DNA from 2 places in the Paenibacillus sp. PDC88 genome. Region 1 is predicted to be linked to the other one. Evidence: riboswitches for the same ligand, from Rfam matches in the RefSeq annotation. Region 1 holds a riboswitch; the other holds the start of a gene.

Region 1 (7,916 bases):
CGAGATAAGTCAGGCGATGGAAGAAGTTCTTACACAGATCGGTCTAACTGATCGAATCCTGGTAAGGGCAGGGGCGCTGTCTCATGGAGAGAAGCAGTGGCTTGAGATCGGGATGCTGCTGCTGCAGGAGCCTCATGTACTTCTGCTTGATGAGCCGGTAGCTGGGATGACAGATGATGAAACACTGAAGACGGGAGAGCTGCTTCAGATTATTGCCAAGAAACGCTCTGTTGTCGTTGTTGAGCATGATATGGAGTTTGTCAGACAATATGCAGAGAAGGTTACGGTGATGCATGAGGGCAAGCTGCTGACGGAAGGGACCATGCTTGAGGTTCAGCAGAATCCAGTTGTCGCCGAGGTCTATTTGGGCAAAAGGAGGAAGCCGGATGCTGTCACTTAAAAATATTGAATCTGGATATGGTGAGAGTATGGTGCTCCGTCGTGTCCATCTGGATATCGAACCAGGACAGGTCGTGTGCCTAATGGGCAGAAATGGAGTCGGTAAATCAACTCTACTTCGTACGCTTATGGGTGTTCTCAAGACGAGCCAAGGTGAAATACGCTGGGAGGGTACGGATATCTCGGAGTGGAATTCTGCGAAGAGAGCCCGTGCAGGCATCGGATATGTTCCGCAGGGCCGCGATATTTTTCCGCAACTGTCCGTAAAAGAGAACCTGATGCTGGGTCTTGAAACAGCCTCTAAGAGAAACAAGGTATTTCCTGAGGATGTGCTTGCTATGTTCCCGGTGCTGCCTACGATGTACAAGCGGCAAGGTGGAGATCTAAGTGGAGGGCAGCAGCAGCAGCTCGCCTTTGCAAGAGCGCTGGCCGCGAGGCCTAAGCTTCTGTTACTGGATGAGCCGACAGAAGGAATTCAGCCGTCGATTGTAGACGATATTCGCGATGTTATCATTCAGATTAAGAATCAGAAGGATACGGCCATCTTGCTGGTAGAGCAAAGCGAGGAATTTGTGCGCAGTGTTGCGGATTATATTTATGTTATGGATAAGGGCAGTATTGCGATGCATGGCAAGCCAGGGGATCTGGATCTGGCAGCATTTGAGCATTATCTCACGGTCTAGGTGGTTTAAACTAAGAAATACGGTATTACAAAAAACACTCGCCCTGATTCGGAAGGAGTCCGTTCTAGGTGAGTGTTTTTTTTTGATGATTCATGAGCTATGTGAACGCTGGTGTTAACTAGCTCAAGGGTAATCTAGAATCCTTGCATATTGCGGGTACAGCTTGCGAATGCATTCAGGGCATATATCATGGGTGAATTCGGCATGTGTATGCTTCTCGACAAAGCTCTCCACAGTATTCCATTCATCTTCTTCATCTCTGATGCGCTTGCATACAGCGCAGATCGGCAGCATTCCTCGAAGAGTTCGTATTTGGGAAGAGGCATCCTTGAGATGATGTTCAAGGTGTTTCAGGTGTGTGATATCAATGTGAGTAACGATAAGTCCTTTGAAGTCAGATTGGAGGGAGGTTTCATATAGAGACGCCTCCAGACGAAGCCAAATGTAACTGTTGTCCCGCAGTATCCTGACTTCGCACACATAGCCTGCCATGTTGTTGTTTAGTACTTCTTTGAGTTGATTGATAATGTTATTCATGCTGTGTGGACACGCCCCTGGAAATGACGCCATTAGATTGAAATAATTAGAACCCAGCCAATTGGTACTGGTAATACATTCATAACGGGACATCTTCTCGGGCAGAGGATGGTTGTACGAGCATATCGTTCCGTAAGCGTCAATAATGACAATGGTTGACTTGAAATCTTCGGACGAGGTCTTTATAAAAAAGGGTTCGGCTTCGGACAATAGTAGTCTCTCCCTACACTTATATTGACATTTTTAATGGATCAGAGGTGTTGTGTTGAGATTGAGTTTCTTCCAAAAAAAAGGTTGATCATATTATATACGTTCTTGCGTCATCTAACAATCATTAATCACTTACATACGTCGTTCTTTTGCGACAGCGTAAGGTGGAATTATGACGAAAAAAAGCACGCTGGCAGAGGAGGGGGCCAGGCGTGCTTTAGATAGGGAGGGGCTTGGGAGGCCCTGAAGAGGTGAGCTGGAGGGGCCTTAGGCTTAAGCTCTTGTATGTTCAATACCGGATTCGTGGAAGGGAAAGCCCGGTATGAGGGATTGCATTGACAGAATTGAGCTCTGGAAGGGCTGGAGGTTTGCGCTTCTGGCTCTGTTCCATTCTTCTTCGAGGTCACTGTCCAGTACGCTGGACAAGGCGTTGAGATCGCAGGTTTCGATTTTTAATAGTCGTCTTGCGTGAATCAGGCATACATCCTTGGCAGCATGAAGATAACCGGAAGCTGCATCGTCGGCGGTAACCTCAAGCTGAGTATTGATCCAGGCATGAACGACGGGGAGTGAGCCGACAGCATCATATCGATGGATAAGAGCTTCGAAATGCTCAAAGTCCATCCATGGATGCAGCGCTTTAGACAGTTTGATGAGGCGTTTTCCCATGGCTCTGGAGGATTCCCGTTTGTAAGCAGGGGTTCGCTTGACGTGAAGCATCTTATCAATGAGGGCGATTCTCCACTCATCCTTCTGCTCTACTGCTGTGTAGATGGCCTTGATTGCCATGCCTTCCAACTGCACAAGACTTGGATGCAGCTCACATCGCATGAATGTCTCCAGGTCGGTAGTCGTTTGGATCGTACCTTCCTCGATGTATGACTTAAGTCCGAAGGAATGAGAGAATCCTCCGACTTGAAGTGAGGAATCAAGCAGTTTTACATAATCAAGAAGCTTATTTCCTCTGTTCACCAGATTCGCCCCCTTATTGTGTTAAACGCGATAACCATCTTGGGTGAATTTGAATGTTATGTATATGTCAATTTATCTTTGAATATCGTTATGTTTGATATGTATTTTCACATAAACATCCTTATAATGTCAATAATAAAACGGAATAATATCCTATAAACAGTTAAATACCTATTTTTAATGTAATATATATTAACACTGACTTAACTTTACAGCCTTCTCTAAAAATTAAAAAATATATTTTAAAATAATCACTTTACTTATGATTGATAAGTGTGTATAATATATTTTGTTGGCAAGAAAATGCTATACAAGATGCGCGGTCGTGGTGGAATGGCAGACACGCTATCTTGAGGGGGTAGTGGGTGTATACCCGTGGAGGTTCGAGTCCTCTCGACCGCATCATACGAAAGAGCTTGAAGCAATTTGCTTCAAGCTCTTTTTTTTGCTCCCATTGTGGGTTTCGACGGGGATTACATGCAGAATACTCATTTTAACAGCTTGGCGATATCCGATTCAATCTTGTCCGGTGTCGTTTGTGGACTGTATCTTTTTACAATATTTCCGTTCTGATCGATAAGGAATTTGGTGAAATTCCACTTAATTGCTTTGGAGCCAAGTATACCTGGTGCATTGTCCTTCAAGTGCTTGAATAGCGGATGTGCCTCATCTCCGTTGACTTTAATCTTCTCAAACATCGGGAAGCTCACACCATAGTTCATTTGACAGAACTCCGCGATTTCATCATTTGAGCCTGGTTCTTGTTCGGCAAATTGGTTGCTGGGGAAACCGAGAATTTCAAAGGACTGGTCATTGAATTTGTCATATAGCTCCTGCAGTCCTTTGTATTGAGGGGTTAATCCGCACTTGCTTGCTGTATTTACGATCAAGAGTACTTTTCCTTTGTACTCCTCCATACTTAACTTCTGGCCTTTAAGTGTATTCACTTGGTATTGATAAATCGACATGCCTTCATCCATCCTTTCTATAAATTTGGAATATAAATGATGCTTGTATTGCCGTTCCTCATCAATCTCTTTATATATATTGATAACAATTTAATTTTAAACAATATATGGAGAAAGTCAAACAAAGCTTAAGAATTGAGGAGGACGATTGTCGAAGGTAAACTTAGGCATTAGAATTAAACGAAATAACGAGATAAACTGAGAACAGATAAGCTGCATGCATATTGATGAATGTTTTACTCTTATTCTATCCAAAAACAACGCTAAATCGTCAAGATGAGCCGCTGAAGGAGCTTTACATCGATTTTCAACGGGTGTATGATTCATATCGTAAATCTTGAGCAAACGAACAACCGTTTATTTAAATAGTTTCTCATTGCTATGATCGCTTAATTTCTGCCTAATATGGCGGAGAGCGGGGGAACCAGAGTAAGGCAGCGTGCTTGATTCGGTGTGAGAGCCGAATGATACACGATGCATGGGGTGAATTCTGAACCGAAGATTCATGTGGAATGTCATATGGAATCATCAGGAACAGATAGGACGACTCTCACCGTCCGAATCCGACAGCTAACCTCGTAAGCTGTACAGAGCTGAACTAGAGATGTGGAAGAGATGCAAGGTTCTTTCCTTCACTTAGCTTAACGTGAATATTCTCTAGGTATCGTCTGTGCCAACGTTTGAGAGAGGAATGATAAATCTTGTGAGCGATCAGCCACAGAGGTTTAATCCTCTGTGGTTTTATTTATGCGCTGAATTTTTGTTGATCCAAAAAGCGGGGGACCCAGATGTGGATGCATCGATCCATGGGGTGAATTTCATGGCTATTGCCGTGAATAGGGCAATCTCTCTTGTCCGAATCCGACAGCTAACCTCGTAAGCGTAACAAAGGGAGAGGCAGCAAGCCGAGTAGCGCCTATATCACAGGTCATGTTTTGCCATGTTCTGATATATAGGTGGGAGAGCACCGGGCATGCCTTTGATCGTCGGTGTTCTTTTTTTGTTGTCTTTTTCTATTACAGGGAGGAAATGATTGTAATGAGTGATGAAGTTATTTTAGTTACGGCGCCAAATGAAGCGGCCAGAAATTTTATTCGATTATTAATGTACAAGAAGCTTTCTTTTGCTGTTCTGACGAACAGTGCACAGGAAGAGAAGCAGGTCAAACGGCTTGGAGTAGAGCACATTATACGTATGGATACGGCGTTTACAAGTAAATGGCTGCTGCCTAATGCGGCGGTAGGACGTATTTTTATTTTTGAGAACAGCTTGAATCTGACCTGCCGGTTTTTGCAAATATGCAGACCCTGGACACGTAAGCCGATTACCATTATTACACAGCTGAATCATCCTCGCGGAGTATACCGCGGTATGGGCGCAGACCACGTTATTTTTACAATCAAGGGCGAAGTAGGATTTCTGTTAAATGGAGAACGGGCTGCCGTTAATTAATTGATCTGCACGCACACAGCGATAGAAGCAGGAGGCTGCGGCTTATGGCTAGTGTAGGTGCTTACTATACAGTTTGCGTAATTAGATACAGGATTGATATACTGGAGTTAAAGGAAACATAGCATGTGAGACTCGTGATATAAGCATGGGTCTCTTTTTCTATATTTACAGATAGAAAGGTAGAGAATGGCATTATGGGGAAGTTTGATCATGTGAAATGGCTCTTTTTTGATATAGGAGATACACTCGTAAATGAATGGGTTCCCGTTGATCACATTATCGGCCAATTTGTGAGAGAAGCAAATGGACTCGGGTATAACATTACAATGGAGGACGTACGCAGCAAATTTATTCAGAGCTATTCCAATTACATAGCTTCTCCCATGCAGTATGCGATTTCGGAGCTTGTGCCTTCCGAGGAGGACAGAGAGTATATCAAGCCTAGGCTTAAGTTTCAAAAGGAGCTTGAGGAGCCTTACGCTGAAGCTCGGTCTGTTCTTGAGCAGCTGGGTGAACGCTATAGGATCGGTATCGTGGCTAACCAAAGTCCGGGTACGGAAGCGCGGCTGGAGAAATATGGACTTCGTTCTTATGTGGATGTTATCGCGTGTTCGGCCGAACAAGGCTTGTCTAAACCAGATGTGCGCTTATATCAATATGCATTGAAAACAGCCGGAGCTGAGCCCTCGGAATCCATCATGATCGGCGATCGTATTGATAATGATATTATCCCAGCCAAATCACTTGGAATGATTACGATTCGAATTATGCAGGGTTACGGCCGCTATCAGCCTTCCACTGATGATAAGGATACGCCGGACTATACTGTGAATGATCTGAACGCACTGACGGCCCTGCTTCTATAAACCTAATAATAAACTGAGGCTTATACAGCAGATAGTAGCTGCTGTGCAGGAACTGCGCTCCAATGGTTAGCCGCAAGCTAACAGCTGGGGTGCAGTTTTCCTGCGTTCAGGGAGTTGGTTCAAGAATGAGTCAGGCGGCTTTATTCTAAAATAGGCAGGACATCTTCCCACACTGCGTCAAGGATAGACTGTATACGATCTTCCTCACTGTTAACAGCAATCACGGCTCTCCGGTCCGGTATGATAACGAGCAGCTGGCCGTGTGCACCATCCCCTCGATATGCTCCGTGAGAACACATCCAAAACTGACAGCCATAGCCGAGCGACCAGTCTCCCTCACCGACAGAATCAATATGCTTGCGAGTCACAAATTGAATCCATTCTGCAGGCACCAGCTGCTTGCCCTCATAAGCCCCCTCATCCAGCAGCATTTGGCCGAATCTGCTTAATTCTTCGGTGCTGATCACGAGACCTGCGCATCCCAATGTGACTCCGAGAGGCGAGGTTTCCCATTCCACGTGATGTATACCCAGAGGATCAAACAAACGGGAGTTCAAATAACGGTGGACCGTCTCACCGACGGCTGCTTGAATCAACGCCGAGATCATGAAGGTATCGCCGCTGCTGTAAGTAAACTGTTTGCCGGGAGGGCGGTTCAGCGGCAGGGATAAATAGTATTTTGCCCAATCCTTCTCCGTCAGTGACTGCCGCTCCGGCAGCCATAGCGGTGGAGAGTCATGCCCTGAAGACATCCGTAACAAATCATAAAGGGTGAGCTCATCAGGAGAAGGGAGCTGCGGATCCTGAGAGCGGTAAGTGGTGTTGTAATTGAAAAATTCACCGAGCTTTGTATCCAGTGTGAGCTTTCCTTCCTCAATGGCAAGACCAGCGGCCATGCATGTAAATGATTTGCTGATAGAATGTTGCTGACGACGCATGTCTTGATCACGGTTCCATTCTCCAACCAGCCCGCCATCCTGCAGCACACGAATCGAAAAGACATTTAAGTCTTGTGATCTAATCTTCTTCTCAAAGCCGCTCAATGTACGTATCATAGTTTCCTCCATTCCTAATTCGCCAGCAGTGTTCTGACACTGGTTTCAGTACAAGTCATAGCTTCGAAACGTTTAGAACAGGGAATCAATTTCATAAATCAGCTTGAGGGAGATTAGGAGATTGATTCCAGTCCTCTGAATTTCGTGAAATATGGTATTACAGGGTCATTTGAAAGTCAATATCTTCAGCTGTGCTTTTTAGAGATTGGTAAAAAAACAGTATAAACTGCATTGACAATCTTTAAGCGAAGAGATTATGATAGGAATCGAAACGATTCGAAGCAAGCGCTTCCAAATGACTGTATTAACGTAAAACAGAGGAATAACCGTATAATAGTATGGTGAAACGATTCGAAAAAGTGGATCAGAAAGGAGGTTTTATGGCCTATATAGCAATAGAGACAGGTTCGCCGACGCTCCGTATGACGACAAGCATCCATGTCATCTCTCCAACAGAATACGGGGAACGACCGAAGTACACGCTTTATTTGCTGCACGGTGCAGGAGATAATGCGAGCACTTGGCATCGTATGACCACAATTGAGACGTATGCGCAGAAATATGGATGCACAGTTATCATGCCGGAGGCCAATAGAAGCTACTACACCGATATGGCGCATGGGCTGGATTATTTTTATTACATCACGGAGGAGCTGCCCAGGACTTGTGCCAATCTCATCCACATGAACCAGGATCCCGAACTGACTTATGTCGCAGGATTGTCGATGGGAGGATACGGAGCACTCAAATGCGGGCTGACTTATCCAGAACGTT
Region 2 (7,916 bases), on a different contig from region 1:
GATTGCCTTTGTTGATGAAGTCGGATTAATATCCGAAGCATTCAATCATCACCCTTTTATCACCATCGATCATAAAGTGGTCACACTGCGGCTCACTTCATGGGATGATGGAGGAATAACAGCGATCGATATTAAAGAAGCACAACAATATAATGAAGCTTACGATAGAATGATGCAAAATTAAGCTGCAATGGAATTAACAAAACACGCCTGTAGGAGTGCGTTCTGATGACAGATACAAACTCTTGCAGGCGTGTTTTATTTAAGTTATATGATTCTACTTCTTCTCGGCCAGCCACAAAGCAAGGTTCGCAATCTCTTCTTCTGTGAGCTGACCTTCAAACGCCGGCATCCCGCCGCTTGTGCCTTCACTAATAATCTGGTACAGCTTATTGGCATCATGCTCTGCACCAATGGTTTGCAGTGACGGTCCCATACCGCCTTCCAGTTGGTTACCGTGACAAGTAATACAGCTTGCCTTCGCCTTCTCCTCAGCAGCCGCAGCGTCTAGCGTTACCTCGGGCATTGCCGGAGGCTGTTCCTCTTCAGCCACATGTTCTCTTCCTGGAACCGTAAACATTAACACGAGGGCAAAAGCGCAAGCGAAGAAAAATAACCCACTCATGATCCATTTCTTCATTCGTTGTGTCCTCCTACTATGTACAATCCTTCATTTATTATAAAGGATCATGAACCTGCTTCATAGTATTTTATGGTAAATATTTAAACAAAAGTTAGGAGAGACAATCATGTCTATTTGAGTTTTACTCCGGTATACACCATACAGAAGAACAACTTAGGACCCTCCGGTGTAAGACGCTCATAGGTATCATGAATGGTAAATCCCGCTTTTTCATAAGTGCGGATCGCTCTTTTATTCCAGGTGAGAACTTCAAGATCAATCTCATTCTGCGGCTGCCGGGAAGCAGCCTCCTGTACAATGGTGCTTACAAAGGGAGCCCCTAACCCCTGCCCACACAGGTCAGGTCTCAAGCCTAGACCAAGCCGGGTCACACCGGCTAGAGGAAATAATTGTGCGAAGCCATATAGCTCACCAGTATCATTTACAATGGATAAATACTGTGTATCTCGGAGCTTAGGGTCGCCGAATTCAATCTCAAGTGCCTTCATCTGCTCCCAGGGCAGCCAGCCGTATATGTTATAAGGAGGTTCGTACTGCCAAGTGCAGATCTCAGCTGCATGCTCTTCACTCATAGGAAGGGCATGAAAGGTCGTTCCTTTCTGCGTCATGTCATCGTCTCCTTTGCCATCCCTCATCCAATAGTCATCCCTAATATAATATAAAAAGCCCGAAGATGGATTACTATTTAGTAATCTAATCTTCGAGCTATAGGGTCGTTCCAGCACAATGTTGCTTAATCTAATGCAGCAGTTTCGTATTCTTCCGTACTCATGATACGTTTTGCACCAATGTAACGTTTCTCATAGTAGCTCTCGTCCAGCTTGCTGATAATAACTCCTTTGGAGGAGGAAGCATGTGCAAATTTACCGTCACCTACGAAGATGCCGACATGGGATACACCATTTCCGCTTGTGTTAAAAAATACAAGGTCGCCAGGTCTCATCTCAGAACGGGATACAGACTTGCCCATTTTGTATTGAGAACCAGATTGATGAGGCAGATCGATGCCGAGTTTATCAAATACATACATGGTAAAACCAGAGCAATCAAATCCGTTTAAAGTCGTACCGCCATATTTATATTCGGTTCCCTTAGCGTTATCAATGACCTTGTCCATTTTGGAATCGGCGAATGCACTTCCTGTTCCGATGGAGAATGCAATAGCAAGACTCAGTGCTGCAGCAGTTAGTGACTTTTTCAAGAAAAAATAATCCCCTTCCAATGCCTGCGAGGTTAGCTTAAGGATTCGGTAGAAGGTTCCCCTATGATCACTTACGTTGCGAGATCAATTCACCCATAAAAGTGGTTCCCCCGCTTCCCAGATGCCAGGAATTTGGCTGTTCTAATGATGTGCACCTGTGAAAGTCGCTCACTCTTGTAAGACTATGTACTTAGTTAGTTAGTAAAAGTTACAACAATTATTACAAAGTTGTTACTAGAAGTTCTGGGCCTATTGTAACAGAGATTGTGTAAATTTGGCAATCGTTTTTTAGATAAAATATTACAAAAAACAAGCCTCACTCTAGGAAAAGAGCGAGACTTGTGAACTTTTTTGACGTTAAGCAGTCGGACTTAATTTCTGCTATGAAAGCGTTGTATTCGCGCTGGAGTGCGGTTTGGACAAGAGAGGTAGGATATTAATTGAGACAATAAATTCAGGCATCTTCGCTATTGGATCGCCAAATACTGAATTGAGAACTAATCTTCCATACATTGATGAGTGATCGAACGAGATGATAAGACTGCTGAAGAATCAGGGCTAAAAGTCCTGTCCATATGAGAGATACGGCCGTGAAAGCACTGAACAGCAGAATGGCAAGTGTGCTAAGTGTCAGGGCAACTCCAGTGACAGGAAGTGCATGACGGAGGCAGATCCATACAGCACCAAGGCCGCTTCGATTGCCTGTCAGTCCAAACTGGACATATAGGAGCAGCTGCTTGATGATGTAGGCATAAACGATCCATAAGATGACGTAAGGAGCCGCCTGCAGAAGAAGATTCTGATTGTAGACTGCATTCATGAGAATGGGGAGCACCTTTGGAAGGATCCAGTAGGCAGGCAGCAGCAGCAATATGATCTCAATGAGATAGAGTAACGATGTCTTTTTCCAGTGCTTAAGTGTCCCTCGAAAAAAGGAGAAGCCTTTGGTGCTTGACTCTTCATGAAGGCTGTGGAACAGACCCGCCCGAATCAGTGGAGTAATGAGCATCCTTAAAATGAACATGAGGACAAGCAGCCATACATATTCATGGACTGTGGAGCTGGTGCTCAAGCTGATCTGCCCCTCTAACCAGAACAAGATCTGGCTGAGCTCATGAGGAGGGGGATCTGGATAGCGCATAAGCAAGGGGATGACCGCAGAGGACACGACTTTGTACAGAAGAACACCCCATAGCAGCTGGTACAGAAACAAGAAGATGACGATTAGAAAATGACGCTTCACTAACTTAAAACCTTCGGAGAGATAAGATTTCATCCACTATACACCTCACCATGACAGACTTCCGAGCAAGAGCTCCAACACTTTGGTAATACTGATATTAAACCGGGTCTCCAATACTTCATCTCCTTCAGCTTTTAAGTAGTTGTTCATATGCTTGTTCTCAAGTGTGATGGAGTACTCAGGATCAACCATTGCCCAATCCAGCGGAGATTTGTAAGTCAGGTTGTAGATGATTTCTCCACCTTTACCGTCCCATACCTTGCGAATCATATGCCCGTCTGCAAAAGTAAATACGATAGGAATCTCTGAGTAATCGCCTGCATTCTTCGCCACTCTGATCGAGGAAATATAGCTTGGCTCCTCGGATGTCCCCTGTTCCTTGATGGCGATGGAATCTACGGAGAAATCAGCCATTTGGCTGCCATAAATATATTGGTCAAAATAGGTGTCCCACGATCTGCGGGTAACCTGCTCTACAACCTTTTGGAATTGAGCAGTCGTCGGATGCTTGAACCGATACTTGGCTGCATAGGTAGCCATAATCTGATCCATCTTCTTGGTACCAACCTGCTGTTCTATACCCAGGAGGACGAGTTTGCCTCTTGTGTATACATTCTCTGCATAGTGATTATGAGAGTCATACTTCCAGGCTTCCTGTGTAAGTGGAGCAGGCGAGCTCATCGATGCAGATTGCAGCGGCAGATTGGGAGTTAGACCATATTCCTGTTCCATTAGGCGATCTTCTGCATAGGAGGTGAATGCTTCATCCAGCCAAGCTTCTTCAAATTCATTGCTCGCGATCATGCCATAGAAATATTGATGGCCAATCTCGTGAATGACGGTTCTCTCGAGCTCATAACCAGGAGAGGTGTCATCCGCGCCAAAGGCAGTAATCAGTGTCGGATATTCCATTCCTCCCGCGCCATTCGCTTCTATAGGAGGAACAACGATGGACAGGGTAGAGTAAGGGTACCTTCCGTACCAGTCGCTGTAATTAGAAAGTGCAGATTTGGCTGCGTAAAAATAGCGATCCTTCAGATCCGCATGAGCCGGATCAAGATACAGCTTAATGCGTACTCCCGGAACATTTGGTGAGGAGAATGGCTCCTCAGCTACGATAAAGTTCGGTGAAGCCGCCCAGGCAAAATCATGAACATCATCAGCATAGAACTGGTAAACCCTCTGGCCATCCTGCTTCGTATAAGGCTTGGTCGGGAATCCGGTTGCAGCCACGATATAATCTTCGGGGACCTTTATCCGTACACTGTAAATTCCGAAGTCGGAATAGAATTCTGAGTTCCCGTGATATTGGTGGAGGTTCCATCCTTCGGTTGTCCGATTACGTCTGCCAGCAGGCTCGTAGACACTTATTTTAGGAAACCACTGACCTGCCATGACAAATTCATCTGCTGTACCCATCCGGGCAAAAATTTTAGGCAGCTCGACTTCAAAGGCTATGTTCAATGTAATGCTTTCGCCTCCTTTGACAGGCTTGGGCAGACGAACCTTCACAAGACTGCGGTCGTTCATATTGCCATCGTCCGGCTGAACATACTGAATGCGGTGTAATAGGGACAATCCTTCTATCGTTTTGATCTCGGTAAGCTTCATGGAGCCATAGCCGTCCTTCGGCATAACATCACCTCGAAGCTTTCCGCCGGACTCCTTCATAAAGGTTGTCTGATCAGAGGAGAAAGCATTGGGATATAGATGAAAATATAATTCATTTACGGTTTTGGTTCCCGGATGAGTCCAGGTCATGATGGAGGTGCCTTTTAAAGTGTTCTCTTCGGTCAGCTGCACGTCAATGTGATATTCGACAATGCGGTCGCTCAGCACTTCAGCTCGAGGAGTTTGAACGCTTTCCTGTACCGGTGCAGGTGCTGGATTAGCCCCAGGCTTGGCCGTATTTGGTGCGAGAGCAGGTAGAGCATCCGGGGAGCCGCTTAGACTGAGCAGCAGTGTGCCGCCAAGGACACAGACAGCAATAATAGAAGATAGAATAACTTTCGCGCGAACTGGGGTCATACATTATATACCTCCCGTTGACAAGCATCTAAGGCATGTATATGTTTGCAACGGGACAAATATTAGTTAAAATATTGGTATCAACTTTTGGAGGCCATAATCAATGGAACAAAACGGTCAAAGCGGCAAGAAACAAATTGCCTTGAATATTGTAAGCAGTAAGAGCAAGCATAAAGGATTTGGTGCAGGATCCATTGATCTGAACAACTTATCTCCTGTCATTATTGATGCTGGAGAGGCGAAGATTGATATTGGCGCCATGCATGCGAAGAGCAAAGTGGAGCGGGGGATTAAATTCTCTGCGGATAAGGCAGATGTGCCGAACGGCCGCCAGGTGTGGCTCGTATGGGTGGCAGTGGACCGTACTCCGGAAGGGCAGCTGTATGCAGGCGCCACCGCATGCGAAATGTGGATTGATACGGAAGCGAGACGGGGCTGGAAGATTCTCGCCGATCATGTGAACAAGATGGATTATGCAATGAAGCGCCGGATCATGCTGGATGGGCTGGGAGCAGAAGAGAAAGCAGCATTGAAGAAGCTGCTTATAGCTCATAATGAGGACTGGTGGAATGCTTCTCCAGAAGAATTGAAGCAAGCGCTGGAGAGCTGATAATATTGTTCAAATCTAAAAGAACCGCAGGGCTGAAGTTCATCAGCTCTGCGGTTCTTTGCTGTTTAATCGTGCCGTTGCCCGGGCACGGAGTCACCAAGCACGTACGTAAAACCCAGGTTTCAGGCTTATTTGGTCCACCAATTCTTAAAGTGATCCCACCAAGTATCATCTCGTTCTCTCTCAATATCCTGCTCCGTCGAGTCTTGTTCCGGCTCAGCATAATGCTCGGTACAATATTCGGCCGGCTCTGTGCCGCGAAGGAATACTTCGAGCCTGCGATTCTCACAATAATTGCCGGCAAGCTTGCCAGTTGTCGGATCGACATAAACACTGGTCACGCCTTCAGGCACAGGAAATACTTTTGGAGGCACATTCTCAAGCGCCTTCTCTGTGTATTCGGCGAAGATCGGAGCAGCCCTGCGGCTCTCCGTTGTTGTAATCTCTTTTCCTTCATCGTAGCCAACCCACACAGCGGTCGCGAGTTCCGGTGTATATCCCACCATCCAGGCATCGGAGCTCGTGGTGCCTGTCTTGCCCGCGACAGGCCTTGCAAGCTTGCCCGCAACCCGGTGAGCTGTACCTCCCGTATCAAATACGCTCTCCAGCAGATTGGTTATTACATAAGCTGAGGCCGGGTCAACGACCTGTTCGGGTGCCTGCTCCGGAACTTTATACACGATGCGATCAGCCGCATCCGTAATCTTAAGCACGGCAATCGGGGCATTTCGCTGTCCTTCATTGGCAAGCACACTGTATGCTGAGGCCATTTCAAACACGCTCACAGGGGAGGTGCCGAGGGCAAGCGAAGGCACTCCGCTGAGCGAGCTGGTTATCCCTAATTTGTGGGCCATGGCAATAACCGGCTCATATCCGATTTGCATCAGTGTAGTGACTGCATAAATATTATCCGAAACGGCAATCGCCTTGCGCATATCAATCCAGCCAAGATATTTCTCGCCAAAATTGCTGGGCTCATAGGTCTTTCGGTCATTATCGTAATGGAATACCGTCGGTTTGCTCTCGAATAGAGAAACACTGGTGAGCTGTTTGGATTCAATGGCCGTTAGATACATGATCGGCTTGAAGGAGGAGGCCGGCTGGCGATTACTGGCCAGTGCATGATTATACTGACTCGTCAGATAATTGGTGCCGCCCACCATTGCTTTTACATATCCATCGCGAGGGTCAATGGAGACCAGGCCGACTTGAAGCTGACTCTTTGGATCCATTATGCGGGCCACTGTCTCTTCAGCAGCTTGTTGCATCCGCATATCAATGGTCGAGTAAATATTAAGTCCTCCGTGATCCAGACGTGAAGAGTCAATGCCCAGCTCATTAACGACCACATTACGGATATAATCACGGAAATACGGAGCCTCTTCATTTGTTTTCCGTTCACTTTGCGGCTTGATATCCAGCATTTCATTGTATGCGGTGTCAGCCTCACTCTGTGTAATATCACCTGTATCGACCATAGCGCTGAGAACAATCTTCTGCCGATCCTTTGCTTTCTTCATATTATTGTACGGCGAGTAGTAAGTAGGACCCTTGGGGACACCGGCGAGAAGTGAGCTCTCCGCAAGCGTAAGATCTGCCGCCGACTTGCCGAAATAGAGCTGAGATGCGGCTTCAATTCCATAGGCTCCGTGACCATAGTAGATTTCGTTCAGATACATTTGTAGAATTTCGTCTTTTGTAAAATTCATTTCAAGCTGGGCTGTATAGACCGCCTCTTTTATTTTTCGTGACCATGTCTTCTCATGGGTTAAATACAGATTTCTGGCAAGCTGCTGTGTCAATGTACTTGCACCTTGTGCCATGCTCATTTCCTTGATGTTTACGAGAATAGCTCGTCCCACGCCTACAATATCAAAGCCATAATGCTCATAAAATTTGCGGTCCTCGACGGCAATGGTAGCCTCTTTTAATTCAGGTGCAATCTGATCCAGCTTCACAGGAGTCGAATCCTTCCCACTGGAGGAAAATGTAGCGATGACCTCACCGTTGATATCAAACAGCCTTGAATTTCGGTCATTATCTGCGAGAGGGAGGCTCGTAGCATATAGATAGATGACAAGCACTGTAGTTAGCACAATGCCCGTGAGCGCCAGAATGCCTAGTACTTTCAGAACCTTCATGGTGCGGCTTGTTTTCTTTTTCGTGGATTCTGCAGATTGTGACAAATGGA

What was found. Region 1 has a riboswitch for cyclic di-AMP ahead of BLW49_RS18100 (hypothetical protein). Riboswitches for the same ligand answer to the same signal wherever they lie in the genome.
Region 2: it holds a riboswitch for cyclic di-AMP, as region 1 does, so the genes downstream of both, BLW49_RS27360 (C40 family peptidase) here and BLW49_RS18100 (hypothetical protein) in region 1, are expected to answer to the same signal.

What each region holds. Positions count from the first base shown of each region.
Region 1 covers NZ_FNNT01000006.1:39,259-47,174, reverse strand. The annotation lists gene urtD (urea ABC transporter ATP-binding protein UrtD) at 1-400, shown strand, start outside; gene urtE (urea ABC transporter ATP-binding subunit UrtE) at 387-1,082, shown strand; gene BLW49_RS18120 (nitrogen regulation protein NR(II)) at 1,206-1,829, opposite strand; gene BLW49_RS18115 (urease accessory protein UreF) at 2,103-2,801, opposite strand; tRNA gene BLW49_RS18110 (tRNA-Leu) at 3,121-3,203, shown strand; gene BLW49_RS18105 (glutathione peroxidase) at 3,290-3,769, opposite strand; cyclic di-AMP (ydaO/yuaA leader) riboswitch at 4,146-4,369, shown strand; cyclic di-AMP (ydaO/yuaA leader) riboswitch at 4,510-4,667, shown strand; gene BLW49_RS18100 (hypothetical protein) at 4,808-5,221, shown strand; gene BLW49_RS18095 (HAD family hydrolase) at 5,434-6,087, shown strand; gene BLW49_RS18090 (serine hydrolase domain-containing protein) at 6,228-7,142, opposite strand; gene BLW49_RS18085 (alpha/beta hydrolase) at 7,523-7,916, shown strand, end outside.
Region 2 covers NZ_FNNT01000019.1:15,823-23,738, forward strand. The annotation lists gene BLW49_RS27345 (4a-hydroxytetrahydrobiopterin dehydratase) at 1-184, shown strand, start outside; gene BLW49_RS27350 (c-type cytochrome) at 278-640, opposite strand; gene BLW49_RS27355 (GNAT family N-acetyltransferase) at 754-1,251, opposite strand; gene BLW49_RS27360 (C40 family peptidase) at 1,377-1,844, opposite strand; cyclic di-AMP (ydaO/yuaA leader) riboswitch at 1,851-1,992, opposite strand; gene BLW49_RS27365 (hypothetical protein) at 2,299-3,120, opposite strand; gene BLW49_RS27370 (M1 family metallopeptidase) at 3,133-5,115, opposite strand; gene BLW49_RS27375 (YwhD family protein) at 5,219-5,725, shown strand; gene BLW49_RS27380 (transglycosylase domain-containing protein) at 5,854-7,866, opposite strand.